DNA from 3 places in the Streptomyces sp. NPDC093591 genome. Region 3 is predicted to be linked to each of the others. Evidence: riboswitches for the same ligand, from Rfam matches in the RefSeq annotation. Region 3 holds a riboswitch; each other region holds the start of a gene.
What was found. Region 3 has a riboswitch for cyclic di-AMP ahead of ACIREI_RS23450 (NlpC/P60 family protein). Riboswitches for the same ligand answer to the same signal wherever they lie in the genome.
Positions count from the first base shown of each region.

Region 1 (10,312 bases), on a different contig from region 3:
CGGCCACGGCTACGCCTCCGTGCGCGTGGACATCCGGGGCACGGCAACAGCGAGGCATGCCGACGGACGAGTACCCGGCGACGGAGCTCGCCGACGGGGTCGAGGTGGTCAACTGGCTGGCGGCCCAGCCCTGGTGCCACGGCAGGGTCGGTATGTTCGGCATCTCCTGCGGCGGCTTCAACTCCCTCCAGATCGCGGCCCTCGCGCCCGAGCCGCTCAAGGCGATCGTCACGGTCTGCTCGACGGACGATCGCTATGACAACGACGTGCACTACCTCGGAGGTTCCGTCCTCGCCGTCGACATGCACGCGTGGGCGTCGACCATGCTCGCCTTCGTCGCCCGCCCGCCGGACCCGGGACGTCGCCAGGGGCGAGTGGCGCCTGGAGGTCGCCCCCCGGTACGGCGGCACGCGCGTGCACCCCGAGGGTCGCGTGTACCCCGAGGGTCTGGAGTTCACCGAGGACGCGCTGGAGACGTACACCATCGACGAGTCGGACCCGTTGTCGGCCCGCACCCGCTCGGACTGGTCGATCCGGCTGCACCGCCCGGAGACGGCGTGGGACGTGACGGTGCGGGCGCGCTCGGAGATCAGCTGTGACCGGGAGTGTTTCGTCACCTTCAACGAGGTGGTCTGCCGGGAGGGCGAAGAGGCGCTTTTCCACTGGACATGGGAGAAACGGACTCAACGGACAGCCGGTTAACGGCGAGTTGGAGCCATTGCCCGATTTGCCGTTCTTGTGGACGCCAGTGAATTGGGTCACTCGCACCCGGTCGCACGCCCGACCGGACACACCCCCTTCCTTCCTTGCATCAAGCGCAAGTTGAGGCTTGGCAACCGCAAAGGATCAAGCACCCCATACACACCAGGCCATGGTCAACAGGCATGACAGGTGACCATGACACTTGTTCCGGTCATGTGCTCTCGCATACGTTCCCGCTCAGTCGGGCGGACGCCGAATCCTGCCGCCGCCCGAGCCACCCACCCACTCACTCACGCACGGCAGGAGCGGGGGACCCAGGTAAGTCGCCGGACCGGCCGCCTTGATGGCGCACCGGACCGGCTCGGGGTGAAGTTCGCGCTGCCGCACGGCGGCGCGGCCGGGCATCTCCCGCCCGAACCCGACAGCTCACCTCGCAGGCGTCGGAGAGGAACAGCGCCATGGCCCGAGGCAAGCACCGCCGCCCCAGAACCAACCCGCTCACCCGCCACGTCGTCGCAGCCGGAACCGGTACCGCGGCCCTCGCTCTCCCGCTCCTGAGCGCGACCACCGCCGACGCCGCACAGCCGGCCCAGGCCCCCGCCGTCGCGCAGGCGGCACCGCAGTCCACGCCGTCCGCGGCGAAGGCCAAGTCCATCACGTACACCACGAAGAAGGGCGACACGCTCTACGGCATCGCGGACCGGTACGACGCGCAGGGCGGCTGGCGACAGCTCTACAAGGACAACCGCAAGGCCGTCGGCGACAACCCCCGGCTGATCCACCCGGGCCTCGACCTGAAGGTCCGGGCGACGAAGGCCGCCGCGGCGAGCACGAGGGCCGAGAAGACGTCCGCACCGGCCAAGAAGTCCGCCGTCGCCCACGCCACCCCGGCCTCCGTGAAGTCGTACCCGGACAACCTCGACGGCTGGATCCGCAACGCACTGGACATCATGGCGCAAAACGGAATTCCCGGTTCATACGACGGGATTTACCGCAATGTCATGCGTGAGTCGTCGGGCAACCCGGCCGCCATCAACAACTGGGACTCCAACGCCGCGGCCGGCACCCCGTCCAAGGGTCTCCTCCAGGTCATCGACCCCACCTTCGCGGCCTACCACGTCCCGGGGACGGTCTACGACCCCTTCGACCCGGTCGCGAACATCACGGCCGCGTGCAACTACGCGGCCGCGCGGTACGGCTCGATCGACAACGTGAACGGCCCCTACTGACGGCCCTTACCAGGCGAATTCACTACCGACAGATCTAAAAACGGGCACTACTGGGCGAAGTCGGCCAGGATCCCCGTGAAGAGCCTCTCGAGGACGACGGCGATGCCGTCGTCCTCGTTCGAGAGGGTGATCTCGTCGGCGACCGCCTTGAGTTCGGGGTGCGCGTTGGCCATCGCGACACCGCGGGCGGCCCAGTGGAACATCGGGATGTCGTTGGGCATGTCACCGAAGGCGATGGTCTGGTGCGCGCCGAGGCCGAGGTGCTCGGCGGCGAGCGCCAGACCGGTCGCCTTGGTGACGCCGCATGGCTGGAGTTCGACGGTGCCGGGCCCCGACATGGTGACCGTGGCCAGGGAACCGACCACCGCGCGCGCCGTCGCCGCCAACTCGTCGTCGGACAAGGTGGGATGCCGCAGCAGCACCTTGCTGATCGGCTCGCACCACAGGTCGTCGCGGTGCCGGACGCGTACGGCGGGCAGGGTGGGATGAGGCATCAGGTACCCGGGTTCGATGAGCGTGAGCCCGTCGACGCCGTCCTGGTCGACGGCCGCGTACACCTCCCCGACCTCGGCCTCGATCTTGCCGAGCGCGGTCTCCGCCAACTCCCGGTCCAAGGTGATGGACCAGAGCAGACGGTCCGCGCCGGCGTCGTACAACTGCGCGCCCTGTCCGCACACCGCGAGCCCCGTGCTGCCCAGGACATCGAGGAGCGGCCGCACTCGGGGCGCGGGCCGCCCCGTCACGACGAGGTGCTGGGCACCGGCCGCCGCCACCAGCGCGAGCGCGTCGAGGGACCGGTCCGAGAGCGTGTCGTCGCCGCGCAGCAGCGTCCCGTCCAGGTCAGTGGCAATGAGTGAATATGCGATGGGTGGGGCCATGATCAGAGAATACGGACAGGACGCCCCATCGACTCGATGCGAACCGGACGGCTGCTGTGTTCACATGTGTTGACATCAGTTCCGGTTCCACTGCTGTTTCCGCGTTCGCTTCCGCGCCCGCAACTGCCCTCCCGCTTTTGCGATTTCACCCCCACGTGGTGCTCGCGAGCTCCTCGACGGTGATGTCGATGCGGTGGAACAGACGTCGCCCGACCGCGCCGACCAGGAAATTCGTCGAACTCGGCGACGCGAGCTCCGCACTGCCCAAGACAGCCGACTCACCCGTAACGTGTGCCCGACCACATGGCAATGGCATACGGAGCGTATGAGAGTGAGGCAGCACCCCATGCCCCCCTTCGATCTCCCCGAGGGCGACCCCTTCGGCACGCACAACCTTCCGTACGGCGTCTTCTCCCTCCCCGGCTCGGACTCCGCACGCCGGATCGGCGTCCGGCTCGGCGACCACGTCCTCGACGCGGGCAAGGCGGCGTACGCGCTCGGCTCCCCCTACGCCCCGCTGCTCGCCCAGGACTCCCTGAACCCACTGCTCGCGGCGGGCCGCACGACCTGGTCGGACGTCCGGCGCGCACTGACGGCGTGGGTGACGGTCCCGGCGCACCAGGAGGCCATCGCGGACCTCCTCCACCCACTGTCCTCAGTGACCCTGCACCTCCCCTTCGAGGTCGCGGACTACGTCGACTTCTACGCCTCCGAGAACCACGCCCGGAACGTCGGCCAGATCTTCCGCCCCGACGCGGCGGACTCCCTGACTCCCAACTGGAAGCACCTGCCGATCGGTTACCACGGCCGTTCGGGCACCGTGGTGGTGTCCGGCACGGATGTCGTACGACCGTCCGGCCAGCGCAAGGCCGCCGCCGATCCGGCCCCGGTCTTCGGCCCGTCGGTCCGCCTGGACATCGAGGCCGAGGTCGGCTTCGTGGTCGGCATGCCGTCTCAGATGGGCAAGCCGGTGGCGCTCGGCGACTACCGGGAACACGTCTTCGGCCTCTGCCTGTTGAACGACTGGTCGGCACGCGACCTCCAGGCCTGGGAGTACGTCCCCCTCGGCCCGTTCCTCGGCAAGTCCTTCGCCACCTCGGTGTCGGCGTGGATCACCCCGCTGGACGCGCTCGACGAGGCACGGGTGGCGCCTCCGGAGCGGACCCACCCGCTGCTGCCGTACCTGGACGACTCCGACTCCGAGACGGAACCCGGCGGCTACGACCTTCGGATCTCCGTTTCGATCAACGGCCACGTGGTCTCCGAACCCCCCTTCTCCACCATGTACTGGACGGCCGCCCAGCAACTCGCCCACATGACCGTGAACGGCGCCTCGCTGCGCACCGGCGACCTGTACGGCTCGGGCACGGTGAGCGGCCCGACGGAGCGCGAGCGCGGGTCACTGCTGGAGCTGACGTGGAACGGGCGCGACACCCTCGAACTCCCGGACGGCAAGCGGACGTTCCTGGAGGACGGCGACGTGGTGACACTGTCCGCCTGGGCGCCGGGGCCGGGTGGGGTTCGGGTGGGGCTGGGGGAGGTCACCGGGCGAGTTGTACCAAGCAGTTGACCGAGGCCGCATCTTGTACTTACCGCTTGATACAAGCGGTAAGTACAAGTCTGCGCAAATGTCCGCGTACACGGCTGCCCATATGCCGGTGCACATGTCGGCGCCATGTCTGCGTTCATGCCGTCTCCACGGGGGTCTGTGTCTGTCATGCTCGAACTCGGTTCGCGCCCTTCCACGTCGGCGCCCGCATCCCGCGCACCCGTCGACCGCTACGCCCGCTGGGCAGGCCTGGCCGTCGGAGTGCCGGCCGCCCGCTGGCTGCTGCCCCTGAACAACGGGGAGGGCACCCTCTACGCCATCCTCGCCTTCGGCCTGTGCGCGGTGGCCGGAGTGCTGCTGGGCGACGCCCTGACCGCGCCGCGCCGGGGCGCGGTACGCACGGCGGGCCTCACTCCACGCCGGGTCCGCGACTACGTACCGCCCCGGATGACCCTCCTGCTGCTCGGCCTCGCGGCCGCACTGGTCGTCCTGCTGGCGGCCGCGGCCGCGGTGGCGTCGCCGGACGACCTGGGCCGTGCCGGGCGCGCGCTCACGGTGACGTGCCGGGGCGTGACCGAGTCGCACTCCCCATGGCCCGGCCTCTACTACGGCCTTCCCATCCTGGCCTCCCTCGCCCTGTCCACGGCCGCCTGCGGCTGGTCCCTGCGGCGCATCGCGACCCGCCCAGGCGACGAACAGTCCCGCCGCGACCGGACATTGGCGATCGTCGCCGCCTGGGGCCTGGTGGTCTCGTCCTCCCTGCTGGGCGCGGCGTCGACGGCATCGGGCGCGCTGATGAGCACGGCCTGCGACGGTGCCGCGGGGACCGCCGCGAAAGTGGTGCTGTGGCCGCTGGGCCTGCTGGCCCTCCTCATGGCGCCGTGGTGCCTGTTCACGATCATCTCGCCGCGCGCGACGGCATGGCGGGGCCGTCGGGCCGGCGCCGACGGAACCGGCCGCCGATGAGCGGGGCAGGCCTGCGCGTCGACACGACCAGCCCGGTCCCGCCGTACGAACAGATCCGCGCCCAGCTCGCCGCTCTGATCTCCACCGGCCGCCTTTCGGAGGGCGAACGCCTGCCGACGGTACGGCAGTTGGCCGCCGACCTGGGGCTGGCCACGGGCACCGTGGCACGGGCGTACCGCGAACTGGAGGCAGCGTCCCTGATCCGCACCCGGCGCGGCGCGGGCACCCGCGTCGCCCCGCTCCCCGCGGGCCTCCGCCGCCCGGACCATGGTGAACTGGCCGCACTGGCACGGCAGTTCGCGGATCAGGCGCGCGCACTGGGAGCGGATGACACGGAGGTGATGGCGGCGGTCCGGGAGGCGCTGCGCGCGTAGGCTGTGACGCACGGCGATGCCAGGCTGCCGGATGGCGTCGATATCGGCGTCCGCGCGGTGCCCGCAGGCGAGTTCGGCGGCTCTTACCCGCTGACTCCGACGGCCGTCGCCGTCATACTGGCTGGCGGCGGAGGGTGTGTTCCTCGCCCACCGCCCCGTACAGCCGCCCCCGCACCTTCCCTGACCAGGATCCGGAGCCCTTGGCATGACCGTCTGCCTGCTCCTGTTGAGCATCGTCGCCCTGACGGCCGCCGTACCCGTCCCCCGAGCGCTGACCCGGGCCGCCTGGCCGGAACAGGAACCCGTGGTCGCGCTCTGGGTGTGGCAGTGCCTGGTCGCCACCGTCCTGCTGTGCTGCCTGACGGCCCTGGCCCTGGGCACGGCCGCATTCTTCGGCACGGTGCGCGCCCAGCTCTTCGCTCCGGCGCCGCCGTCGGTGACCGAGGCGTACGACCTCTCGACCGCGCCCGCCTGGGCGGCCACCCTCAGTGTGCTGCTGGCCTGCGGGGCCGCCTGGACGACCGCGATGCTGGCCCGCGAACTCGTCGAGGCGCGTCGGCGACGCGGCCAGGCCAGGGCCCACCTTCGCGAACGCGCCCCCGACCTGCCCGCCGGACTCGGCTCGGCGCGCGGCCCGCTCCTGGTGCTGGAGGACGAGTACCCCGACGCCTGGTGGATGCCGGGCAGCCCGCCCCAGCTGATCGTCACCACGGGGGCCCTGCGCCGTCTGACCGACCACCAGCTCGACGCCGTCCTCACCCATGAGCGTGGCCACGCCCAGGCCCGCCACGACTGGCTGCTGCACCTCTCCACCGCGCTTGCCACCGGTTTCCCCCGAATCCCGTTGTTCGCCCACTTCTGCGACCAGACCCACCGCCTGGTCGAACTGGCCGCCGACGACACGGCGTCCCGCCGCTGCGGTCACCTGACGACGGCGCTGGCCCTGATCGAACTCAACCAGCACCGGGGCGTTCTCTCCTGCGCGTCCACCCACCGTCTCCTGGGCGAACGCGTCAACCGCCTCCTCCAGCCGCCGCCGCGCCTGGGCCGCCGCCACCGGGCCCTCACGACGACGCTGGCAGCCCTGGTGCCGCTGCTCCCGCTGCTGATCACCTTCGCTCCAGGGCTGACGGCGCTGACCTGACCGTCGTGCCAGGGCTGGCGTCCCTGCACGGCGCCCCGCGTCCGGCCTCAGTGCCGGGCCCGCGCCCGGCGCCGAGCCGCTCTGCCGGCCTCTAGGCCCAGTCCTCCGGCTCCGCCTCCATCTCGGGCCAGTCGTCCGTCCCGAGACCGGCCCCGTGGCCTGCCCCCGGAGCCCCTGGATCGGCCTCGGCCGATGCCCCCACACCAGGCTCTCCCCGCATCGAGCCCAACACCTCGAGCACCCCCTCGCCGTAGGTCGCCAGCTTCTTCTCCCCCACGCCGCTGACGCCGCCCAGCTCCCGCACGGACGCGGGCCACACGGTCACGATCTCCCGCAACGTCGCGTCATGGAAGATCACATACGCCGGAACGCCCTGCTCCCGAGCCTGCTCGGCACGCCACGCACGCAACGCCTCGAAGGCCGGCACCAGCTCCTCCGGCAGTTCGGCCACCGCGGCCTTCGCCTTGCGCTCGCCACGCCCGGAACCCGCGGAACCCGACCCCGACGCCGACCGCGAGGTCACCGGCTTCTTCGGCTCCTTGCGCAGCGGCACCTCCCGCTCCCGCCGCAGTACCGACCCACTGGCCTCCGTCAGCACGAGCGTCCCGTACTCCCCCTCGACCGCGAGCAGCCCCTGGGCCAGCAGCTGCCGGATTACGCCCCGCCACTCGCCCTCGCCCAGCTCCTCGCCGATGCCGAACACGGACAGCTGGTCGTGATCGAACTGGATGACCTTGCCGGTGCGCTTACCCAGCAGGATGTCGACGATCTGCAGCGCCCCGAACTTCTGCCCCCGCTCCCGCTGCAGCCGCACCACCGTCGACAGCACCTTCTGCGCCGCGACGGTGCCGTCCCAGGTCTCCGGCGGTGTCAGGCAGGTGTCGCAGTTGCCGCAGCCCACCGGATCCGGGTCCTGACCGAAGTAGGCGAGCAGCTGACCGCGCCGGCACTGAGCCGTCTCGCACAGTGCCAGCATCGCGTCCAGGTGCGAGGCTGCCCGGCGCCGGAACGCCTCGTCGCCCTCGCCCATCTGGATCAGCTTGCGCTGCTGTATGACGTCGTTGAGGCCGTAGGCCATCCAGGCCGTGGAGGGGAGTCCGTCGCGGCCGGCGCGGCCGGTCTCCTGGTAGTAGCCCTCGACCGACTTGGGCAGGTCGAGGTGGGCGACGAACCGCACGTCCGGCTTGTCGATGCCCATCCCGAAGGCGATGGTCGCCACCACGACCAGGCCTTCCTCCCGCAGGAACCGGGACTGGTGCGCCGCGCGCGTGCCCGCGTCCAGGCCGGCGTGGTAGGGAACCGCCTCGATGCCGTTGCGGCTGAGGAACTCGGCCGTCGCCTCCACCGACTTGCGCGACAGGCAGTAGACGATGCCCGCGTCGCCCGCGTGCTCCTCACGCAGGAAGCCCAGGAGCTGCTTCTTGGGGTCCGCCTTCGGCACGATCCGGTACTGGATATTGGGCCGGTCGAAGCTCGCCACGAAGTGCCGGGCCGTCGGCATGTTCAGCCGCTGGGTGATCTCCTGATGCGTCGCATGCGTGGCCGTCGCCGTGAGAGCGATCCGCGGCACGTCCGGCCAGCGCTCGCCGAGCAGGGAGAGGGCCAGATAGTCGGGGCGGAAGTCGTGACCCCATTGGGACACGCAGTGCGCCTCGTCGATCGCGAACACCGCGATCTTGCCGCGGGAGAGCAGGTCCAGCGTCGAGTCGAGCCGCAGCCGCTCCGGCGCGAGGTAGAGCAGATCCAGCTCGCCCGCCAGGAACTCCGCCTCCACCACCCGCCGCTCGTCGAAGTCCTGCGTGGAGTTCATGAACCCGGCCCGCACACCGAGCGCCCGCAGCGCGTCCACCTGGTCCTGCATCAACGCGATGAGCGGGGAGACGACGATGCCGGTACCCGGTCTGACCAGGGAGGGAATCTGGTAGCACAGCGACTTGCCGCCACCGGTCGGCATGAGCACGACGGCGTCGCCGCCGGCCACCACATGCTCGATGACCGCTTCCTGCTCGCCCCGGAACGCGTCGTACCCGAAAACCCGGTGCAGCGCGGCCAGCGCCTCGCTACCGCTCGCCTGTGCCGCCTCGGTCACCCTTGGCATCTCACTGATCCCACCCGTCGCACCCATCGCCATGTCCCCCGCACGTCGTCCCTCGACCACTGCATCCACGATAGGGGCCACCACCGACAGGCCCGGAGTTATCCACAGGTCGCTCCGCACGCCCTGCGTCAAGGACACGACCGTCGTTCACACGTTCGCGGGAGACCTGCCCGTTTCCGGCGGATAGTCTGAGTGCACCGGCGAGACTCCGTCCCATGGGAGCACTGATGAGCGTCGCACCGAAGGCGTCCACGCCCACTTGGCCGACCCCGCCGGAAGGCGGCTGGACCGCCGACGACCTGGACCGCCTCCCGAATCTTCCTCCGCACACGGAACTGATCGACGGGAGCCTGGTCTTCGTGAGTCCGCAGACCCTCTTTCACGAACGCGCTGTCGACTTCTTCAAGTGGCAGCTCCAGTCCCTGGCCCCGGCGGAGTTCGAGGTCATCCGCGAGTTCACGATCGACATCGACCGCCAGAACCGGCCCGAGCCGGATGTGATCGTCGTGCGCGAGGACGTCGTGGAGGACTCGGAGCAGACGCGGTTCCCGGCGGAAGCGGTCCTCTTGGCCATCGAAGTCGTCTCGGCCGACTCCGTGTCCCGGGACCGCGAGACCAAGCCCCTGAAGTACGCCCGCGCGAAGATCCCCCACTACTGGAGGGTGGAGAACGAGAAGGGCCGCGCGGCAGTCCACGCCTTCGAGCTGGAGCCCACGACCGGTACGTACACCAGCGTGGGAATCTTCCGCGAGCGGATGAAGGTGGACGTTCCGTTCCCCGTCGACCTGGACCTGACCCAGATCAAGACGCGCCGCGACAAGGAACAGTAGGTCCACACACATCACAGCGGCCCGACACCCCGAAGGGAGCCGGGCCGCTGCTGTACGAGCAACAGCGAGCGCCTCGTCAGCGCACGAACACCCCCGCCGTACTCGCCAGATCCAGGAAGTACTGCGGCGCCACACCCAGCACCAGAGTGACCGCCACACCGACCCCGATCGCCGTCATCGTCAGCGGCGACGGCACCGCGACCGTCGGTCCCTCCGGCTTCGGCTCGCTGAAGAACATCAGCACGATGACGCGGATGTAGAAGAACGCGGCGATCGCGGACGAGATCACACCGACCACGACCAGCGGGCCGGCCCCACCCTCCGCCGCCGCCTTGAACACGGCGAACTTCCCGGCGAAGCCGGAGGTCAGCGGAATGCCCGCGAAGGCCAGCAGGAACACCGCGAACACGGCCGCGACCAGCGGCGAACGGCGGCCCAGACCCGCCCACTTGGACAGGTGCGTCGCCTCGCCGCCGGCATCGCGCACCAGAGTCACCACCGCGAACGCACCGATCGTCACGAACGAGTACGCGGCCAGGTAG
Region 1 is NZ_JBIWIY010000015.1:157,855-168,166, reverse strand. It holds partial or broken gene ACIREI_RS29775 (CocE/NonD family hydrolase) at 1-702, shown strand, start outside; cyclic di-AMP (ydaO/yuaA leader) riboswitch at 980-1,155, shown strand; gene ACIREI_RS29770 (transglycosylase SLT domain-containing protein) at 1,161-1,931, shown strand; gene ACIREI_RS29765 (HAD family hydrolase) at 1,979-2,809, opposite strand; gene ACIREI_RS29760 (hypothetical protein) at 2,955-3,077, opposite strand; gene fahA (fumarylacetoacetase) at 3,156-4,379, shown strand; gene ACIREI_RS29750 (hypothetical protein) at 4,527-5,324, shown strand; gene ACIREI_RS29745 (GntR family transcriptional regulator) at 5,321-5,698, shown strand; gene ACIREI_RS29740 (M56 family metallopeptidase) at 5,904-6,842, shown strand; gene recQ (DNA helicase RecQ) at 6,934-8,967, opposite strand; gene ACIREI_RS29730 (Uma2 family endonuclease) at 9,168-9,770, shown strand; gene nuoN (NADH-quinone oxidoreductase subunit NuoN) at 9,847-10,312, opposite strand, start outside.
Region 1: linked by a shared signal. The riboswitch ahead of ACIREI_RS29770 (transglycosylase SLT domain-containing protein) and the one ahead of ACIREI_RS23450 (NlpC/P60 family protein) in region 3 are both predicted to bind cyclic di-AMP.

Region 2 (10,312 bases), on a different contig from region 3:
ACCTCAAGGGCGGCGCGCTCGGCTCGTCGAAGACCGCCCGGCCGACCATCAAGAACGGTGAGACGCAGACCAGCACCGTCGAGGTGCCCGAGGGCACCACGTCGCTGGACGTCGCCATCGGCAAGGTCTCCGACCTGGGCTCCGACCTCGACCTGAACGTGTACGACGCCGAGGGCAAGCTCGTCGGCCAGTCCGCGGACGGCGACTCCGAGGAGGCCGTCTCCATCGCCAACCCGGCGGCCGGCAAGTACACCGTCGAGGTCGTCGGCTTCGAGGTGCCGTCCGGCTCCACCGCGTTCGACTACCGGGACGCGTTCTTCTCCTCCGCGCTCGGATCGGTCACCGTCGACGAGTCGGCGCCGGTGAAGCTCGGCACGGGCGACTCGGCGAAGGTGGCGGCGGAGGTCACTGCCGCGCGGGCGGTGCCCGAGGGCCGGCAGCTCTTCGGTGAGGTACGGCTGGTGAACACGCGCGGGACGACCGCGGGTGTCGGCGGGGTGACGATCGAGAAGGTCACGCCGTAGCCGCCGTAAGGCTGTAGTCGACGTACGACTGAGGGGCGGGTGTCCGGTATCGGACGCCCGCCCCTTCGTCTTGCCGTCGCTCAGCCCACGTTCAGCCCCGCGAGATCTCCCAGTGGCAGCGTGTGCTGGGTCTGCAGGACCTTCGCGCGCAGGTAGCGGACGTTGTCCGGGGTGGCGAAGACGCCGGTGGGGACGCGGCCCTGGACCTCGATGCCGAGGGCGCGCAACTGGTCGGCCTTGTCGGGGTTGTTGGAGAGCAGGTCCAGTTCGCCGATGCCGAGGGCGGTGAGCATCTGGGCGGCCGCCGTGTAGTCGCGGGCGTCCTCCGGCAGGCCGAGGGCGGCGTTCGCGGCGTAGGTGTCGAGGCCCTGGTCCTGGAGGGCGTACGCGTCCAGCTTGTTGTAGAGGCCGATGCCGCGGCCCTCCTGGCGCAGGTACAGCAGCACGCCGCCGCGCTCGGCGATGCGCTCGACGGCCTCGCGCAGCTGGGGGCCGCAGTCGCAGCGGGCCGAGCCGAAGACGTCGCCGGTCAGGCACTCGGAGTGCAGCCGGACCAGCGGGGTGGTGCCGGGGGCCGGGTCGCCGAGGACGACGGCCACGTGCTCCTGGCCGTCGGTCAGGCCGTGGAAGGTGACCAGCTCGGCGTCCACGGAGTAACCGTCGTGGAAGCGCAGCGGGACCCGGACGCGGGCGCGCTGGGTGGCGGCGGCGGTGAAGTCGGGCATGCGGGATCTCCGGGTTCCGTACGTGGGCCAGCTGCTTCAGATTTGAAGCAGGTCCTCGGTCCAGGACCCTACCTCATGCTTTAAATTTGAAGCAACAAGTTTGTCGCCCACGTCACAGAGCCGCAGCACGGCCCGGACGGGCGCCTCACTGCTCGTGCCTCCCCGCTCCTGCCTCACGAACAGGACTTGCCGGAGCGCCGCCGCCAGGGCACGTCGTCCGCCGTGGCGTGCGCGTCCTCGCCCTGGAAGCCCCCGGCGACCGCGGTGAAGATCTCCTCCAGCTGCCCGACCTGCTCCGGGGTCAGCCGGTCGAAGAGCAGCGCCCGTACCGTCTCCACGTGCCCCGGAGCCGTGCGCTCCAGGACGCGCATCCCTTCCTCGGTGAGTGCCGCGATGCTGCCGCGCTTGTCCCAGCGGCAGTCCTCGCGCCGCACCAGCCCGTCCTTCTCCAGGCGCGTCACGGCGTACGTCAGCCGGCTGCGGGTGATCTTCAGTCCTTCCGCGAGATCGGTCATGCGCAACCGGCGCTCCGGAGTCTCGGACAGGGTGGCGAGGATGGAGTAATACAGATGGGGCATGCCGGCTTCCTGCTGGAGCTGCCGGTCCAGCGCGTCCTCCACGAGGGCGGCGGAGGCGATGTAGGCGCGCCAGGCGCGCTGCTCCTCGGGAGTGAGCCAGCGAGTCGTCATGCCCCCAGTGTAGGTTTGTTTCAAACTTGAACCAAGCCCGAGTTTTCCCCGACCGAGCCGGAGAGCGCGCCGATGCCGTCGTACCCCTACGTCCTGCTGTCCGCCGCGGTCTCGCTGGACGGCTACCTCGACGACACCACCCCCGAGCGCCTGCTCCTGTCCAGCCCGGCCGACTTCGACCGCGTCGACGAGGTACGGGCCTCCGTCGACGCGATCCTCATCGGCGCCGGCACGATCCGGGCGGACAATCCCCGGCTGCTGGTGAACTCGGCCGAGCGGCGGGCCGCGCGGGTGGCGGCGGGCAAGCCGGAGTATCCGCTCAAGGTCACGGTCAGCGCGTCCGGCGAGCTGGATCCGGCGGCGAACTTCTGGCACACGGGCGGCGCGAAGATCGTCTATACGACGGAGAAGGGCGCGGAGCGGCTGCGGCGGACGCCGGTCGCGGCGGACGTGGTCGCACTGGGCGCGGACCTGGACTGGCGCGGGCTGCTGGCGCATCTGCGCGAGGTGCGCGGCGTCGAGCGGCTGATGGTCGAGGGTGGCGGCACGATCCATACGCAGTTGCTGCGGCAGGGCCTCGCGGACGAGGTGCAGCTGGTGCTGGCGCCCCTGTTCGTGGGGGATCCGGACGCGCCGCGGCTGTTCGGGCCGGGCGGGTATCAGGGCGGGCGGCTGCGGCTGCTGGAGACGCGGCGGATCGAGGACGTCGTCCTGATGCGCTACGAGCCGACGGCGCCCGGCGTCGGCGCCCTTCCCTCCGCCGCGGACCGGCACTGGCTGGCACTGGCGTGTGACCTGGCCGCGCAGTGCCCGCCCTCGGCGACCGCCTTCAGCGTCGGGGCGGTGGTCGTGGCGGCCGACGGCACGGAGCTGGCGCGGGGGCACTCCAGGGAGGGCGACGATCCCGTGGTGCACGCGGAGGAGGCGGCGCTGGCCAAGATCGCGGCCGGTGATCCGAGGCTGGCATCGGCGACGGTGTACAGCAGCCTGGAGCCGTGCACCCGCCGGGCCTCCCGTCCGGCGCCCTGCGCGCGGCTGATCCTGGAGGCGGGGGTGCGGCGGGTGGTGACGGCCTGGCGGGAGCCGGACACGTTCGTGGTGGGCGCCGACGGGAGCGGGTTGCTGGCGGGGGAGGGGGTGGATGTCCTGGTCCTGCCGGAGTACGAGGAACGGGCAAAAGCCCCGAATACCCACCTGCTGCCGTGACGCCGGGAAAGGCGTGTGCTTTCTGTCCTGCGGATGGCGTACTATTGAGTCATCGCCGCGGGGTGGAGCAGCTCGGTAGCTCGCTGGGCTCATAACCCAGAGGTCGCAGGTTCAAATCCTGTCCCCGCTACTGAAACTCAGGGCCGGAACCAATTGGTTCCGGCCCTGAGTGTTTTCCGCGATGATGCGCGAAGATTTTCCGACTCGCTCGCCGCCCCCGGTTCGGCAACCCTGGTGAGGTGGAGGAACGGCGGATCTCGTACGCACGCCGGTTCGTCCGGCTGCTCCCCGCCCTGCTGATCGCGGCCGGGGGCGCGTACGACTACACACGCCCACCGACTTCACCGGCGCTCCCTTCTTCACCGCCGCGCCCCTGGTGGCCGCCCCGCTCTCCTCGCTGCGCGGCACGGTGCTCACAGGCCTCGCCGCCTTCGCCGTACTGCTCACGCTCCGCCTCATCCTCGGCGGCATCTCCCGGGCGGAGGTGATCACCGAGCTGGTCACCGTGGTCACCGTCGCCGTGCTCGCCGTCCTCGTCAACGTCCTCGTCCGGCGCAGCGGCGAGCGCCTCGCCTCCGCCCGGGAGATCGCCGAGGCCGCCCAGCGCGCCGTACTGCCCGAGCCCGCCGAGCGGATCGGCGGTGTCCAGATCGCGGCACGGTAGAGGCCGCGCAGGAGGGCGCCTCCATCGGCGGCGACCTGTACGCCGTGGAGGACACTCCGCACGGCGTCCGGCTCGTCGTGGGGGACGTGCGCGGCAAGGGCAAGGGCAAGGGCATGGGCGCGGTCGCGGCGGTCGCCGTCGTCATCGGGGCCTTCCGGGAGGCCGCCGAGCAGGAGGTCACGCTGGAGGCGGTGGCGCAGCGGCTGGAGCGGGCGCCGGCGCGTGAACGCACGCGGCGCGAGGGGATCGAGTCCTCCGAGGGCTTCACCACCGTCGTCCTCGCCGAGCTGCCGCACGGCGACGGGACCGTGCGCCTCGTCAACCGAGGGCATCCACCGCCCCTGCTGCTGTACGCCGACGGCGCCGTGCGCCCGCTGCACGCCCCCGAGCCCGCGCTGCCGCTCGGCATGGGTGAGCTCGGCGCCTGGCCCGACCGGGCCCAGGAGGCCGGCTTCCCGAGCGGTGCCACGCTGCTGCTGTACACCGACGGTCTGTCCGAGGCGCGGGACGACAGGGACCGGTTCTACGACCCCGAGGCGCGGCTCGCGGGACGGGACAACGCCTGCCGCAAGCCGGCCGCGCTGCTCGACGTGCTCGCGGCGGAGGCGCGCAGGCACTCCGGGGGCGGCATGGCGGACGACCTGGCTCTCATGGCCGTACACCGACCTTGATCGTTGTCACCGGACGTGACCGGGCGACCGCCCTCCGCATAACAACTGACATACCGTCAATACCTGTGTGGTCCCTGAGTCCTGGCCAACTCGCCCGATTTAGGCCGCTCATGACCCGTAAGTCCAGGCGAGAATCGTTAATGATCAAGCGGAACAGCTTGGAATCCACACCCCGCGTCTATTAACGTTCGATAACGCAGCGCGGTCGTCCCAGCCGTCACAAGAGGCGGCTCCGTGCGCACGCGCCGAATCCCGCAAGGGAACCGGGGAACCACCACCTTGGGGTGAATCGCATGGATGCCGCCGTGAACTCACGGCCGGTATACGCGCGTAGGAGACCTTCCTGCTCCGAACCCGTCAGCTAACCCGGTAGGCGAGAAGGAAGGAAAGGAGCACGCCCACGTGGCGTCCAACAGGCCTGCCCAGCAAGCCCCGTTCGTGCCGAGCCAACGCGGTACCGACACCTTCGGCTACGACCGCTACCGCACCGACGAGGGCCCGTTGGAGGAGTGGAACCCCACCGCGGAGTCCATTCGTCCCGTTCGCGGCAGGCATCGCGTCTCCAAGCAGCGCGGCGGGGGACTCGCCCGCAGCTCCACGGTTCTCGGCGTCGGTGTCATAGCCGCCGTCGGCGCGGGCGGCATGGCCAGCGCGAACAGCGGCAAGCCGCCGGTCGCCATCACCATGCCGGACCTGCCCCTCATCTCCGACGACGACTCCTCCGCGGCCGCCGAGGACACCGCGACCGCGCTGAGCAGCATGGGCGCGGCGACCGAGGAGACCACGCAGGGCACCACCGACGCCGGTGAGGCGCTGCGCAGCCGGATCATCGCGCAGGCCGAGCTGCAGCAGGACCAGATCGACAACAAGGCCGCCGCGGCCGCCGTCGCCGCTGCAGAGAAGGAGGCCGCCGCCGCGGCCGCCAAGGCGGAGAAGGAGGCCGAGGCCAAGGCCGCCGCCGCGAAGGCCAAGGCCGAGGAGGAGGCCCGCAAGAAGGCCGAGGCCGAGCGCCTCGCCGAGCTGGCCAAGCAGTTCACGCTGCCGACCTCCTCGTACACCATCACCTCGACCTTCGGTCAGGCCGGCGCCTACTGGTCCTCCGGCTACCACACGGGTCTCGACTTCGCCGCCCCCACCGGCACGCTGATCAAGGCGGTTCACTCCGGCACGATCACCTTCGCCGGCTGGGACGGGTCCTACGGCTACAAGACGGTGCTCACCCTCGACGACGGCACCGAGCTCTGGTACGCGCACCAGTCCTCGATCAGCGTGAGCGTCGGCCAGAAGGTCAGCACGGGCGACGTCATCGGCCGCGTGGGCGCCACGGGCAACGTGACCGGCGCACACCTGCACCTCGAGGTACACCCCGACGGCAGCACGAGCGGCATCGACCCGCTGGCGTGGCTGCGCGGCAAGGGGCTCACGCCCTGAGGTTCCCCCACTTCTGATCCCCGGCGGTCCTGACGGCAACCCCCCGACGTCAGGGCTGCCGGTTTTCCGGAGCGCCGGGGCCGCTTGTTTACGGGAACTTTGCGGCGGACCCGGAAGAACGGCCTCTGCCAAGAGCGTTGGCAGGGAGCATGACTGCTTCCCTGCGCAAGCTCGGCTCCTCCGACCTCGAGGTCTTCCCGCTCTCCCTCGGCGGCAACGTCTTCGGCTGGACCGCCGACGAGACCCAGTCCTTCGCCGTCCTCGACGCCTACGCGGCGGCGGGCGGCAACTTCATCGACACGGCCGACTCGTACTCGGCGTGGGTCGAGGGCAACGTGGGCGGTGAGTCCGAGACCATCATCGGCAAGTGGGTCAAGGCGCGCGGCAACCGGGACGACGTCGTGATCGCCACGAAGGCCAGCCAGCACCCCGACTTCCAGGGCCTGACCGCGGCCAACATCAAGGCCGCCGCCGACGCCTCCCTGCGCCGCCTCGGCACGGATCACATCGACCTCTACTACACCCACTTCGACAAGCCGGAAGTGCCGGTCGAGGAGATCATCGGCGCCCTGGACGAGCTGGTGAAGGCGGGCAAGGTCCGGCACATCGCCGCGTCCAACATCTCGGCGGAACGGCTGGCGGCCTCCCTCGCCTTCTCCGACCGCGAGGGCCTGGCCCGGTATGTGGCTCTTCAGCCCCACTACAACCTGGTCTCCCGCGACACCTACGAGGGCGAGCTCCAGAACCTCGCCGAACGCGAAGGCCTCGCGGCGGTCCCGTACTACGCCCTCGCGTCCGGCTTCCTCACGGGCAAGTACCGCGCCGATACGGCGGTACAGAGCCCGCGCGCCCAGGGCGCCGGCAAGTACCTGGAGACGGAGCGGGGCCAACGGGTGCTGGCCGCGCTCGACGAGGTCGCCCAGGCCCACGCGGCCCCCGTGGCCACGGTGGCCCTGTCCTGGCTCGCGACCCAGCCGACGGTAGCGGCCCCCATCGCCTCGGCCCGGACACTCGAACAACTGCCGGCGCTGCTGGGAGTGGCCGAGCTGACCCTGACGGACGAGGAACTGGCGAACCTGACGGAGGCGTCCGCCTGAGGCACTGCCATTCCTAGCCCCCACCCACCCGTAGGGGGCTTGGCCCTGCGGCGCTGACCTCGCTTCTCGGCGCCGGCCCGTGCATTTCAGCCCGTCCGGCGTTTGAGGACGAGGCCCGTTCAGGGCCGATGCGGGGGTCTGGGGGCGGCAGCCCCCAGGAAGCGCGGGGTCGAAGGGGCGGCAGCCCCTGGGGGATGGGACGGGTAGGGGCGGCGGGGGCGAGGCAACGAGGTCGACACCCCGAGCCGCTCCAACCCCGCCGCTCACGTCCGATACGGGTTGTACGCGGGATACGGCGCCGCCCCGTACCGGTCCCCGTACGGCTGCCCATACGACGGCCAGTAAACCGGCACCGGCGCCCCATACCCGTACGCCGACCAAGCCTGCGCGGCCCCCGCATGCTCCAGCGCCGGCCGCGCCACCTCCCGACGCCGCCACAACTCGTGCAGCAACTCCCGCTCCCGTACGACGAAGTCGGCGCCGGCCCGCCCACGCCGCCCCCGATGCCGTAGAAACGCCAACGACGTGGCGTACGCCTCGTACTGCGCCACCCCCCGAGCCGCAGCCCGCCCCCCACGCCGCCGCGCATACTGCCGTGCCGTCCGCCTGGCCCGCATCGAGCCGAGCACGAAGGGCTCGCCCGGCGTCAGCCACCCGGCGACGACATAGGCGGGCAACTCCTCGCGCACGGTCCGCAGCTCGCGCTGCCGGGTCCAGATCACCAGCCACGTCAGCAGCCCGAACGCGGGCACCATGAAGGCCGCGTACACCGCGAAGAAACCGAACTCCCCGAAGGACGACGAGCCGTTCCACAGCGCGTGCATGCCCATGGCGAGCAGCAGCCCGGAGAAGGGAAGGAGGACGCGCCGCACATGCTGCCGGTCGCCCGACAGCGCGGCGATGCCGAAACCGATACCGGTGAGGACCGTGAAGAGCGGGTGCGCGAAGGGCGACATGATCACGCGGACGAAGAAGGTCGCCGCGGTCACGGAGGCGATACCGCTGTCGCCGGAGAGCTGGTCGGTACCGAAGGCGGTGCCGAGGTAGAGGATGTTCTCGGTGAAGGCGAAGCCGGTGGCGGTGACCCCCGCTATCACCACGCCGTCGACTATCCCGGTGAAGTCCCGTCGGCGGAAGAGAAAGACGAGCAGCACGGCCGCGGCCTTCGCCGTCTCCTCCACGACGGGCGCTATGACCGTCGCGCCGAGAGTGTCCGCGTGCGACGGATCGGCCGTCGCGGTCGCTATCCATCTGGTCGCGAAACTGTTGGCGACGATCGCTATCAGCGCCGCCGCGCAGGCGCCCCAGGCGAACGAGAACAGCAGATTGCGCCAGGGCCCCGGCTCGACCCGGTCCAGCCACCGGAAGGAGGCGACGAGCAGTGGCACGGGCAGGACGGCGAGCCCGAGCCCGACCAGGAACCCTTCGGTGCCGGTCTGCTCACGTACCAGGGCGAGGATGACCAGCCCGGAGAGCGCGAGCAGGGTGCTGAGCGCGCCGTAACGCACCCACCGCTGCTGCCACCAGTGCGCGTGCCGCCGTGCGCCGCTGGCGGGGCCGGTGGGGGGCGTCGGGTACGGGGGACAGGTGGCCACGGCATTGACCCTAACGAGGCAGGGGCGCCGCCCGCAGCAGCGCGAGGGGCTCTGGCGCCGGTGGGGGGTTGCTTCGGTGCTGCTGTAGACGCTCTTGTCGGTACTGTTCGCCCGGTCGTCGGCCGGATGCTCTTCCCATCCGGTGGTCCGCCGGAGGTTCGTGCCATCCGTTGGCGGCCGAATGTTCGTCCCATCCAGTCGTCCGCCGGATGTTCTTCCGCTGCTCCTACCGCTGTACGCGCCGGAAGAGCAGGTCGTTCACCACATGACCCTTGTCCAGTCCCTGCCCCTCGAAACGGGTCAGCGGCCGGAACGGGGGACGGGGCGCGAAACCGCCGTCTTCCTGTGTGTTCTCGAAGTCGGGGTGCGCGGTCAGCACTTCGAGCATCTGTTCGGCGTACGGCTCCCAGTCGGTGGCGCAGTGCAGGAGGGCGCCGGGCCTCAGCCGGGTCGCGGCGAGGCTGAGGAACTCGGGCTGGATGAGCCGCCGCTTGTGGTGCCGCTTCTTGGGCCAGGGGTCGGGGAAGTAGACGCGCAGCCCGTCGAGCGAGTCGGGGGTGAGCATCTCGCGCAGCAGGATGATGGCGTCCCCGTTGCCGACCCGGATGTTGGGCAGCCCGTTCTGGTCGGCGAGATTGAGCAGGTTTCCCTGCCCGGGGGTGTGGACGTCGACGGCGAGGATGTTGGTACCGGGGTCGGCGGCGGCCATCTGGGCCGTGGCCTCCCCCATCCCGAAGCCGATCTCCAGCACGACGGGGTTGTCGTTCCCGAACAGCTCGGCGAAGTCGACGACGCGCTGCCCGTCGATGTCGAGCCCCCACTTGGGCCAGAGCCGCTGCAACGCGTCCGCCTGCCCCGCGGTCACCCGGCTCCGCCGCGGCTGGAAGCTGCGGATCCGCCGCTCGAAGTGCGACCCGGCGGGGTCGGCCTTGGGCCCGTCCGGGAACCGGGGCTCACCCTTGGCCCGGGTGTGCCGAACCGAGACACCGGGGACGTGGCCGGGGTGGTCCTCGCCGGGAATGCCGGAAGCGTCCGGGGCGCCGGGAATGCCGGGCTGACCGGAGGCGCCGGGCTGGGGGACTTCGGGGGCGTTGAGGGAGTCAGACACAGTGGGGTCGATTTTACGTGCTCCGCACGGTCACCCTCCGGGCCGTGACCGGCACGGCCGCCTTGACCGGCACGGCCGACGCCCTTGCTTCCCCCTCGGCCGCTCAAGCCTCCCCGAGCACCGCCAACGCTCTGCGGGCCACCTCCCGCCCGATCGGCAGGGAAGCCGTCGCCGCGGGGCTCGGTGCGTTCAGCACATGCACCGCCCGCGGTCCCTCCCGGATCAGGAAGTCGTCCACCAGCGTCCCGTCCCGCAACACCGCCTGCGCCCGCACCCCGGCCGCCGCGGGCACCAGATCGTCCGCCGTCACCGCCGGCAGCAGCCTGCGCACCGCCACGCCGAACGCCGCCTTGGACACCGACCGCCGAAGCTCCCCGGCCCCGTACCGCCAGTGCCGCCGCGCCATCCGCCACACCCCGGGCCACGCCACCGTCCCCCCGGCCTCCCGCGGCCGTACGACGCCCCAGCTGTACCCCTCCCGGGCCAGCGCCGGCACCGCGTTGGGCCCGATGTGCACATCGCCGTCGATCCCGCGCGTGAGGTGCACTCCGAGGAACGGGAACGCCGGATCCGGCACCGGATACACCAGCCCCCGCACCAGC
Region 2 is NZ_JBIWIY010000022.1:18,124-28,435, reverse strand. It holds gene ACIREI_RS38075 (S8 family serine peptidase) at 1-524, shown strand, start outside; gene ribA (GTP cyclohydrolase II) at 605-1,249, opposite strand; gene ACIREI_RS38065 (MarR family winged helix-turn-helix transcriptional regulator) at 1,423-1,938, opposite strand; gene ACIREI_RS38060 (dihydrofolate reductase family protein) at 2,011-3,144, shown strand; tRNA gene ACIREI_RS38055 (tRNA-Met) at 3,201-3,274, shown strand; partial or broken gene ACIREI_RS38050 (PP2C family protein-serine/threonine phosphatase) at 3,384-4,479, shown strand; cyclic di-AMP (ydaO/yuaA leader) riboswitch at 4,713-4,870, shown strand; gene ACIREI_RS38045 (M23 family metallopeptidase) at 4,882-5,910, shown strand; gene ACIREI_RS38040 (aldo/keto reductase) at 6,060-7,007, shown strand; gene ACIREI_RS38035 (PrsW family intramembrane metalloprotease) at 7,271-8,602, opposite strand; gene trmB (tRNA (guanosine(46)-N7)-methyltransferase TrmB) at 8,829-9,710, opposite strand; gene lhgO (L-2-hydroxyglutarate oxidase) at 9,814-10,312, opposite strand, start outside.
Region 2: linked by a shared signal. The riboswitch ahead of ACIREI_RS38045 (M23 family metallopeptidase) and the one ahead of ACIREI_RS23450 (NlpC/P60 family protein) in region 3 are both predicted to bind cyclic di-AMP.

Region 3 (10,312 bases):
TGCGCGCGGCTCTGGGCGAGCAGTTCGCACCGCCCGCGCCGACGGCGACCCGGCCGCCGGGTGTGACGACGACCGAGGCGACCGCCCGTTACGGCGAGGCGCTCCGCGACGACCCGTGGCTGGACTCCGTTCCGGTGACCCTGGAGCGGGTCATACCGACTCCGGACGAGGGTTCGTGGCAGTTGGCGGACGCCGACGCGGACACGGCACTGCCGCTGACCCCGGCCGCCCGCGCCCGCCCCGGCCTGTGGCGCCTGGTCGCACTGTCGGGCGGCGCACCGGTCAAGGTCTTCGGCGAGTGCGGCCACCGTGGCTTCACCCCGTTGACGGCCTGGCCGGAGGGGGAGGGAGAGGCGGTGCAGCTGTGCTGAGCGGCACCTCTCGCACCGACCGTGGGACGAACCTCCACGGCACCCACCAACCAGGAATCCAGGAAGGAACCGTATGAACAGGCCCTCCGTTCCCGTGGATTCACCCGCGCCGGGAGCCGTGGAGTCGTCCCCGCCCGGCGCCTGGGAGGAGCTCGTCACAGCGGCACTGCTCGGCACGGACCGGCGTACACCCCCCGGCTGCGCACCGGGCCGGGAGGCGCCGGCGGCGCTGCTGGACGCGGCGGCCGTGGAGACCGTACGGCGGCGGGCGGGACTGCGGCCGGCGCGAGCGGCGCAGCGTCCGCAGCCTGCCCCGGAGGACCTGCGGCCGAAGCTGCCTCCGGCGGCGGCGCGCAGGCTGGCGATGCTGCTGGCCGACCGCCCCGGCGCGGCGGGCGGCGGCCGCAGAGGCACGGCACCGGACCTCATGGAGCTGCTGCCCCAGTGGCTCGCGACGGCGAACGAGCGCGGTTTCGCTCCACCCCCTCAGTCGCTGCCCGCACTGCTGGACGCGGCACGGGGGCGTACGGATCTACGGCCGGCGGCGCTGGCGTTCGCGGGCCCGAGGGCGGTGTGGCTGGCCCGGCTGAACCCGGACTGGCGGTTCGCCCTGCGCGCGGCGCCCGGCGGCGGCGCGGCGGTGCCGCACCTGGAGGACTCTGCCAGGATCCGACAGCTGTGGCAGGAGGGGTTGTTCGCCGAGCGGGTCTCCCTTCTCTCCGTGATACGCGCCCGTGAGCCCGCCGCCGCCCGCGAGCTGCTGACCGCGACATGGGCCACGGAGCGGGCCGAGGACCGGCTGATGTTCCTCGACTCGCTGCGGACCGGGCTGGGTCCGCAGGACGAGCCGTTCCTGGAGCAGGCACTGACCGACCGGAGCCGCAATGTCCGGGCGACGGCAGCCGAGTTGCTCTCGGCACTGCCGGGTTCGGCGCTCGCCGCGCGGATGGCGGTGCGCGCCGGGGCGTGCGTGGCGCTGGACCACACGCGGAAGGCGCCGACGATCAGTGTCGAGGCGCCGCACGAGTGCGACGCGGGCATGGAGCGCGACGGGGTCGTGGCCAAGGCTCCGGCCGGGCGGGGTGAACGGTCGTGGTGGTTCGGCCAGTTGGTGGAGGCGGCGCCGCTCGGCACATGGCCGGGGCGGCTCGGGGGGCGTACGCCTCAGGAGATCGTGGCGCTGCCGGTGGCGGACGACTGGCAGGGTGAGCTGCACGCGGCGTGGTGCCGGGCGGCGGTACGGCAGCGGGACGGTGAGTGGGCGAGGGCGCTCCTCGGGTCGCCCTCGGCTCCGGAAGCGGGCGGGCCGGGAGCGGTGTCGTTGGCCGAGCGGGCGAAGCTCCTCGGCACGCTGGGCTCCGCCGAGCGGGCCGAGTGGGTCGCCGGGTTCATCGCGACGCACGGTCTGTCCGAGGCGTTTCAGCTGCTCGGGGTGTGTGCGGTGCCGTGGGCCGCGCCGCTCGGGCGGGCGGTGGTCGACGCGCTCAACATCGCGCGGGACGCAGGGAGTTATCCATGGAGTTTCAGTGGAGTGATGGGCCTGGCCGAGCGCTGCCTCGACCCGGCCGAGGCCGGCCGCCTCGACGGTCTGCAGGCGGTGCCGGACGAGTCGGAGGACTCGTCGCCGGGGGCCGGGGGGTACTGGGCGGAGGCGTTCCAGCGGCTGGCCACGACGCTGCGGCTGCGGGCGGCCATGATCGAGGAGCTGGAACCACTCGGCCCGTCCGGCGCTTGAGGACGAGGCCCGTTCAAGGCCGAAGCGGGGGTCGGGGGGCGGCAGCCCTCAGGGACGGTCACCCCCACCGGCCCGCACGGGAAGTCGGCTCAACCGCCGGAGGCAGCCGGCTGACGCACGTTCGCCCGCACCCAGTCCACGATCGCCTGCGTCGTTGCCCCGGGCGTGAAGATCTCCGCGACGCCCTGCTCCTTCAGCGGGGCGATGTCCGCCTCGGGGATGATCCCGCCGCCGAAGACCAGGATGTCCTCCGCGTCGCGCTCCTTGAGGAGTTCGATCACTGCGGCGAACAGGGTGTTGTGGGCGCCGGAGAGGATGGACAGGCCGATCGCGTCGGCGTCCTCCTGGATCGCGGTGTCGACGATCTGCTCGGGAGTCTGGTGAAGGCCGGTGTAGATGACCTCCATACCGGCGTCGCGCAGTGCCCGCGCGATGACCTTGGCGCCCCGATCGTGGCCGTCGAGTCCCGGCTTGGCCACCACCACGCGGATCGGACCGGCTGCCACACCCATCACTGCCTCCATGAAGCGACTAGATCCATCCGTACCGACAAGTACCGCTCATGTATGAGTTATGCCGCACACACGGCACATCCCATACATGGTGCGCGTATGGCACTTTTCCGCTGCTCACCGCATCGGACATGCCGCCACGGTACGGACGCCCCGGGCCACGCTGCCCGAAGAGGTGAACGAACGTTATCTCCAGCATCCCGCAACCGGCAGTTTCGCGGTGCAGACCGAGGGGGAAATCACACGGTGGGACACGTTCGCCGCGCACCGTTCCACATCTCTGCGGCACACGGGCCGCAGCAGTCTGCGGCACCCGCGTCGCAGCGGAACCACGCGCAACGGGAGCCGCAACGAGGTCGCCGCACCACCGCGCCGCAGACCGCGCGCCGTGGCGGCGCGGCGCATCGACGGTCGCACGAAGGGCACGCAGGGCAGGTAAGGCACGACAGCGGGGGGCCTCGTCGTCACACCGGCAGGGAGCCCCGCCAGGTCTTCGGCGCACCCTGGCCGACAGCACTGGCTCATGCCACGCGCCTCACTCACCCCACGCGCTTCCCTCATGCCCCGCCGGCCACCTCCGCCGCGACTTCCCACGAGGGCACACGGGGGCCGAAGCCGTCCTCCCGCGTGCCGCAAGGAGGTCGGCCATGAAGGTCACCGGGGCAGCACTCCCCTTTCTTCCGCTCTGCCAGCGCCTGCTCCCGAGCAGACTCGCCGGCCTCTCCCTGGCCCTGCTGAAGGCGACCGCGCTGGAGATCGCGATCCTCGCCGGACACCTGCTCCTGTACCCCTCCGGCATCACCCAGGAGCGCCGGACCACCCCCGCACTCCCCACCCGGGACACCGCCCAGCTGCCGACGGAGTCGAAACCCCCGGTCGTCCTGCTGCACGGCTTCATAGACAACCGCTCGGTCTTCGTCCTGCTGCGCCGCAGCCTCGCCCAGCACGGCAGGCACCAGGTCGAGTCGCTCAACTACTCCCCGCTGACCTGCGACATCCGCACCGCCGCCGAACTGCTCGGCCGGCATATAGAGGGGATCTGCGAGCGCACCGGCAGCAGCCAGGTCGACATCGTCGGACACAGCCTCGGCGGGCTGATAGCGCGTTACTACGTGCAGCGCCTCGGCGGCGACCTCAGGGTCCGCACGCTCGTCACGCTCGGCACGCCGCACTCCGGCACGCTCGTCGCCCCCCTGGCGAACGCGCATCCCATCGTGCGTCAGATGCGCCCCGGCTCACCGGTCCTCGAGGAACTGGCCAGGCCCGCGCCCGGCTGCCGCACCCACTTCGTGAGCTTCTGGAGCGACCTCGACCATCTGATGGACCCGCTGGAGACGGCCTGCATCGACCACCCGGACCTGATGGCGCAGAACGTCCGCGTGACCGGCATCGGTCACCTCGCCCTGCCCGTGCACCCCGCCGTGGCGACCGGGATACGGCAGGCCCTCGACACCGCGCGGACAGGAACGGAGACCACCGCACAGGCCGACGGCCTGACAGTGGCGTGACAGCCGCCCCTCAACAGCTCCCACAACAGCTCCCGCGACACGGCTCCCACGACGCCCCGACAGCAGCCCAACACCCGACTCACACTCGGCACACAGCCTCAGGACAGCCCACCGACATCGAACAATCTTCGAACACAAGGCCAAACTCGCGCCCACAGTCCGCCAAAACACGGCCGAATGCCCGTTTCCTTCGCGCGCGAAACCTGCCGAAGATTGTCGTGCCCGCGTACCGCCGGGTACAGTCGCCGCACTGCTCTGGCAGCCCCTGTTGTCGAGGCGAGAGAGAAGTTGGTGAACGATCGTCACCCGTCGGGGACCATGACCTCCCCGGCTACGGCTTCCGATGCCGCCTCGGCGCACTACGCGTCGTACGGCGCCCAGGAAGCCCACTACGGTGACTCCACCACCTACGGCACCTACGACGCCACTCAATTCGGCGCCGCCGACCACGCCCACGCGGCCCCGACCTTCGACGCGGACCCCCTGTTCGGCAGCCTTCCCGGCGAGAACACAGGCGCGTACGACACCACTCAGTGGTCCACCGGCAACCACCACACCGTGAACTACGACGCCTACGCGGCCCAGCACCACGCCGCCTACGACACCGGCGCGTACGACACCACGGCCTGGACGGCCGAACACGAGCGGCTCGCCTTCGTCCCGCAGCAGGCCACCGGCCACGACACCTCCGGTCACTGGGACGCGAGCGCTTGGCTCCAGCCCGACCAGTCCGGCGCCCCGGCCGACCAGACCCAGCAGTGGGAATGGGGCACGCAGACCTTCGACACCGGGACGTACGACGCCACCCAGTGGAACTCCGACGGCGGCACCGGCACCACCGCGCAGGCAGCCGACGAGTACGAGCAGTCAGCAGAATCCTTCGATCAGCAGGCGACCGCGCACTTCGAGCAGATCGACCACGCCGCCCCCACGTCGTACGACGACCCCGCCGCGTACGGCGATCCCGCCCAGCACGACGCCGAGTTGAGCGCCACCGGCGATCTCCCCGCCGCGTCCCCGCTCCTCGACGGCCAGGAGGAGTCCACTGCTGCCCCCTCCCCACGCGCCGCCTCCCGCAGCGGGTCCCGCTCCCGCCGCCGTACGCCTCCCAAGCGCTCCGCGCTGCTGACGGTCGCCGTGCCCTCGGCGTGTGTGATGGGCGTCGCGGGGATCGCCGCCGCCTCCGTCGGCACCCTGACGACCGACGACAAGGACACGGCGACGACGGCCTCGGACGCCCAGGCCGTGAAGCCGTCCACCGCGAACAACAAGCTGGACACCCAGCTCGAGAGCCTCTCCGCCGGCGCCGACGACTTCGCCGACCGGGCCAGCCGCACGCAGGAGCGCATCGACCTCAAGGCCCAGCAGGTGGCCGAGAAGAAGAAGGCGGCGGAGGAAGCGGCCCGCAAGGAGCGGCTGCGCCCCAAATTCGCCCTCCCGGTGGCGCAGCACGGCCTCAGCGCCTACTACGGCCAGGCCGGCATCAACTGGATGTCGGTTCACACCGGCATCGACTTCCCCGTCTCGTACGGCACGACGGTGATGGCCGCGACCGACGGCACCGTCCGGACGCAGTGGAACAGCGCCTACGGCAACATGATGATCGTGACCGCGAAGGACGGCACGGAGACGTGGTACTGCCACCTCTCCAGCTACCGCGTCGCCTCCGGTACGACGGTGAAGGCCGGCGACCCGATCGCGTACTCCGGCAACTCCGGCAACTCGACCGGCCCGCACCTGCACTTCGAGGTACGGCCGGGTGGCAGCTCGGCCATAGACCCGCTTCCCTGGCTGCGCAGCCACGGCCTCGACCCGTCGTAACCGGCCGACGGCCGACGACTTCATCGACTTCGATGTGCGCCCCCGATCTACAACGGGGGCGCACACTTGTCAGCGCTGCTAGAGCTTCTCCACCGGCGCGTACCGCAACAGCAACCGCTTCGGCTTGGTGTCCCCGAAGTCGATCGTCGCCTCGGCGTTCGCGCCGGTGCCCTTGACCGCCATCACGGTGCCCAGCCCGAACTGGTCGTGCGTGACCCGGTCCCCGACCGCCAATTGGGCGACCGGCTTCTCCGAGGTACGGCGCGTGGCGAAACCGGACGCGCCCGAGGCCGCGGAGCGCGAGCGGGACGAGGACAGTGAGGCGGCCACACCGGACGCCGGGCCGGAGGAGACCAGCGCGGACGCGCCCGTGCGCTTCCAGTCGACGTGCTGCGCCGGGATCTCCTCCAGGAAGCGGGACGGCGGGTTGTACGACGGCTGCCCCCACGCGCTCCGCATCGACGACCGCGTCAGATAAAGCCGCTCACGCGCGCGCGTGATGCCCACGTAGGCGAGCCGCCGCTCCTCCTCCAGCTCCTTGGTCTGGCCGAGGGCACGCATGTGCGGGAAGACGCCGTCCTCCATGCCGGTGAGGAAGACGACCGGGAACTCCAGGCCCTTGGCGGTGTGCAGGGTCATCAGGGTGATGACGCCGGAGCCGTCCTCGTCCTCGTCGGGGATCTGGTCGGAGTCGGCGACCAGTGCAACCCGCTCCAGGAAGGCGGCGAGGCCGGCTGACGCCTCCCCCTCCTCCGACTCCTGCTCGAACTCCAGCGCCACGGCGGCGAGTTCCTGGAGGTTTTCGATCCGGGTCTCGTCCTGCGGGTCGGTGGAGGCCTGCAACTCGGCGAGATAGCCGGTGCGTTCGAGCACCGCTTCCAGGACGGTCGCCGGTCCCACGCCGGACTCGACGATCGTACGGAGCTCCTCCATCAGCGTGTTGAACCGCTTGACGGCGTTGGTCGAGCGCGCGGCCATGCCGTACGCCTCGTCGACGCGCTTGAGCGCCTGCGGGAAGCTGATCTTCTCGCGCTGGGACAGGGCGTCGATCATCGCCTCGGCACGCTCGCCGATGCCCCGCTTGGGCACGTTCAGAATCCGCCGCAGTGGCACGGAGTCCTCGGGATTGGCCAGCACCCGCAGGTAGGCCAGGACGTCCCGGACCTCCTTGCGCTCGTAGAACCGCACCCCGCCGACGACCTTGTAGGGCAGGCCGACGCGGATGAAGACTTCTTCGAAGACACGGGACTGGGCGTTCGTACGGTAGAAGACCGCGACGTCGCCGGCCTTCGCCTCCCCCGCATCGGTCAGTCGGTCTATCTCGTCGGCGACGAACTGTGCCTCGTCGTGCTCGGTGTCGGCGACATAGCCGGTGATGCGGGCGCCCGCGCCCGCGTTGGTCCACAGGTTCTTGGGGCGGCGCGACTCGTTGCGCTCGATGACCGCGTTGGCGGCGGTCAGGATCGTCTGCGTGGAACGGTAGTTCTGCTCCAGCAGGATGGTCGTCGCGTCCGGGTAGTCCTCCTCGAACTGGAGGATGTTGCGGATGGTCGCGCCGCGGAAGGCGTAGATCGACTGGTCGGCGTCGCCCACGACACACAGCTCGGCGGGCGGGATGTCGTCCTCGCTGGGCGGTACGTCGACCGGGTGCTCGCTGGTCCCGACGAGCTCGCGCACGAGGGCGTACTGCGCGTGGTTGGTGTCCTGGTACTCGTCCACCAGCACATGGCGGAAGCGACGGCGGTAGTGCTCGGCGACGTCCGGGAAGGCGCGCAGCAGGTTGACCGTCGTCATGATCAGGTCGTCGAAGTCGAGGGCGTTGGCCTCCCGCAACCGCGACTGGTACATGGCGTAGGCCTGGGCGAGGGTCTTCTCGAAGCCGTCCGTCGCCTGAGCGGCGAAGTCCTCCTCGTCGATCAGCTCGTTCTTCAGGTTGCTGATCTTGGCGCTGAAGGACTTGGGCGGGAACCTCTTCGGGTCAAGATCCAGATCCCGGCAGACGAGCGCCATGAGCCGCTTGCTGTCGGCGGCGTCGTAGATCGAGAAGGAAGACGTGAACCCGAGCTTCTTGCTCTCTCTGCGCAGGATGCGCACGCACGCACTGTGGAAGGTCATCACCCACATCGCGTTCGCGCGCGGGCCGACGAGCTGCTCGACACGCTCCTTCATCTCGCCCGCGGCCTTGTTGGTGAAGGTGATCGCGAGGATCTGCCCCGGGTGCACATTCCGCTCGGCGAGCAGATGGGCGATGCGGTGGGTGAGCACCCGCGTCTTGCCGGACCCGGCACCGGCCACGATGAGCAGCGGGCCGCCGGCGTGGACGACGGCCGCACGCTGGTTCTCGTTCAGCCCCTCCAGCAGCGCGGCCGCGTCGATGGCCGGGCGCGGGGCGCCGTCGCGGTAGTAGGCGTCCCGGTCCGGAGGCACGTCGAACTTCCCGCCGAACAGATCGTCCGGAACCGGCTCCGGAGTGTGATCGTCCTCGGGCGGCGGCGGAAGTTCTTCCTCGTGGCCGCGAGGGGCCTGGAGGTCCGCCAGGAAGCTGTCATCAAAGAGGCTGCTCATCGCTCTCCGAGTCTAGGGCGCCCCACTGACAGCCCGCGGCCACCCCGAGAACATCGTCGGTTTCACAACCAGATGATCTTCCAGGCCCGACCACCGCCGACACCCCCCTCACCCTCCACACCCACCCCGTCACGGTCCGAAACCAACCCGAACCCGCACTACCCGCCAAGCCCCTGACCCCTCACCGACGACCAAAGACGACTAAAAGTCCACACTCCACCCAACCAGTCACACACCACCCCACACCCACCCCCACCACCCCCCGCCCCCAACGCCCTGACCCAAGGTCACGAAAATGTATCGGGCATATCGAACATCAACCTTCACAGGGGCCACACGAGTTGGCTACCGTGCCGGGCAGGCCGTACGACCCCCACCGGCGAACGTCGCCGGGCCGCACGGCCTCCGCCGAGTCCGGTACGCCGCCGCGCTGCCGGAGCCGGGGACCCACCGAACTTGGGGTGAATCGGCCCGATCCCGTCCAGGGACAGGCCGTAGGGCAACCCTTCCGGACCACCCGCCCGAACCCGACAGCTAACTCGGTAGGCGGAGTACGGAAGGAGTCGCCTCCCTTGGCGTCGCACCGCAAGTCGCGTCCCGCGGGTACGCGCGTAGCAGGCATACGGACCCCCGCCCTCGCCACGGCGGCCCTCACCTCCGTGGCCCTGCTGTCCCAGACGGCCAACGCGAGCCCCTCGGCGGACGACAAGCCGAGCCTCGAAGAGGTCGAGAAGAAGGTCGACGACCTCTACCGCCAGGCGGAGTCGGCCACCGAGAAGTACAACGCGGCCAAGGAGAAGACCGCGAAGCAGCGCAAGCGCGTCGACACCCTCCTCGACGACGTGGCCAAGCGCACCCAGAAGCTGAACGACGCGCGCGAGGAACTCGGCCGCAACGCCGCCGCCCAGTACCGCACCGGCGCCGCAGCCCCCGACACGGCGACCTTCCTCCTCGCGGACACCCCGCAGGACTACTTCGACCAGACCCAGCTGATGGACCGTATGACCGGCCGTCAGAAGGAAGCGGTCGACGACTACTTCACGCAGCAGTCCGCGACGATGACGAAGCGCCAGGAGGCCACCCAGAGCCTCGAGACGCTCACCGAGTCGCAGAACGACCTGCAGACCGCCAAGACCACCGTCCAGAGGAAGCTCGCCGACGCACGCGAGCTCCTCTCGAAGCTGACGGCGGAGGAGAAGGCACGCCTCGCCGCGATCGAGAAGCGCAAGCAGGAGGAGGCCGCACGCAAGGCGGCGGAACTGGCCCGCCAACAGGCCGAGGCGGAGCGCCAACGCCAGGAGGCGGCCCAGCAGCAGGAGAGCAGCGAGTCCTCGTCCGACTCCAGCACCTCGGACTCGTCCACCTCGGACTCCTCGTACGCCACGAAGGCCGACAAAGCCCTGGCCTTCGCCCGCTCCCAGATAGGCAAGCCGTACGTCTGGGGCGCCACCGGCCCCGACTCCTACGACTGCTCCGGCCTCACCCAGGCCGCCTGGAAGGCCGCAGGCGTCGACATCCCCCGCGTCACCTACGACCAGGTCAACGCCGGCACCACGGTCTCCCTCTCCAACGCCCAGCCCGGCGACCTGATCTTCTTCTACGACGACGTCACCCACGTGGGCATCTACATCGGCAACGGCATGATGATCCACGCCCCGAAGCCCGGCGCCTACGTCCGCGAGGAGTCGATCTACTACGACGGAGAGTCGTCGATCCACAGCGTGGTCCGCCCGGCCTGACACCGCACACGCGTGGCGCACTTCCCGACACGCACGCGTGAGAGCAGCCCCACGTCGCCGC
Region 3 is NZ_JBIWIY010000011.1:8,298-18,609, reverse strand. It holds gene ACIREI_RS23480 (SWIM zinc finger family protein) at 1-371, shown strand, start outside; gene ACIREI_RS23475 (DUF5691 domain-containing protein) at 445-2,106, shown strand; gene ACIREI_RS23470 (cobalamin B12-binding domain-containing protein) at 2,196-2,618, opposite strand; gene ACIREI_RS23465 (esterase/lipase family protein) at 3,266-4,126, shown strand; gene ACIREI_RS23460 (M23 family metallopeptidase) at 4,445-5,947, shown strand; gene pcrA (DNA helicase PcrA) at 6,026-8,512, opposite strand; cyclic di-AMP (ydaO/yuaA leader) riboswitch at 8,909-9,076, shown strand; gene ACIREI_RS23450 (NlpC/P60 family protein) at 9,085-10,251, shown strand.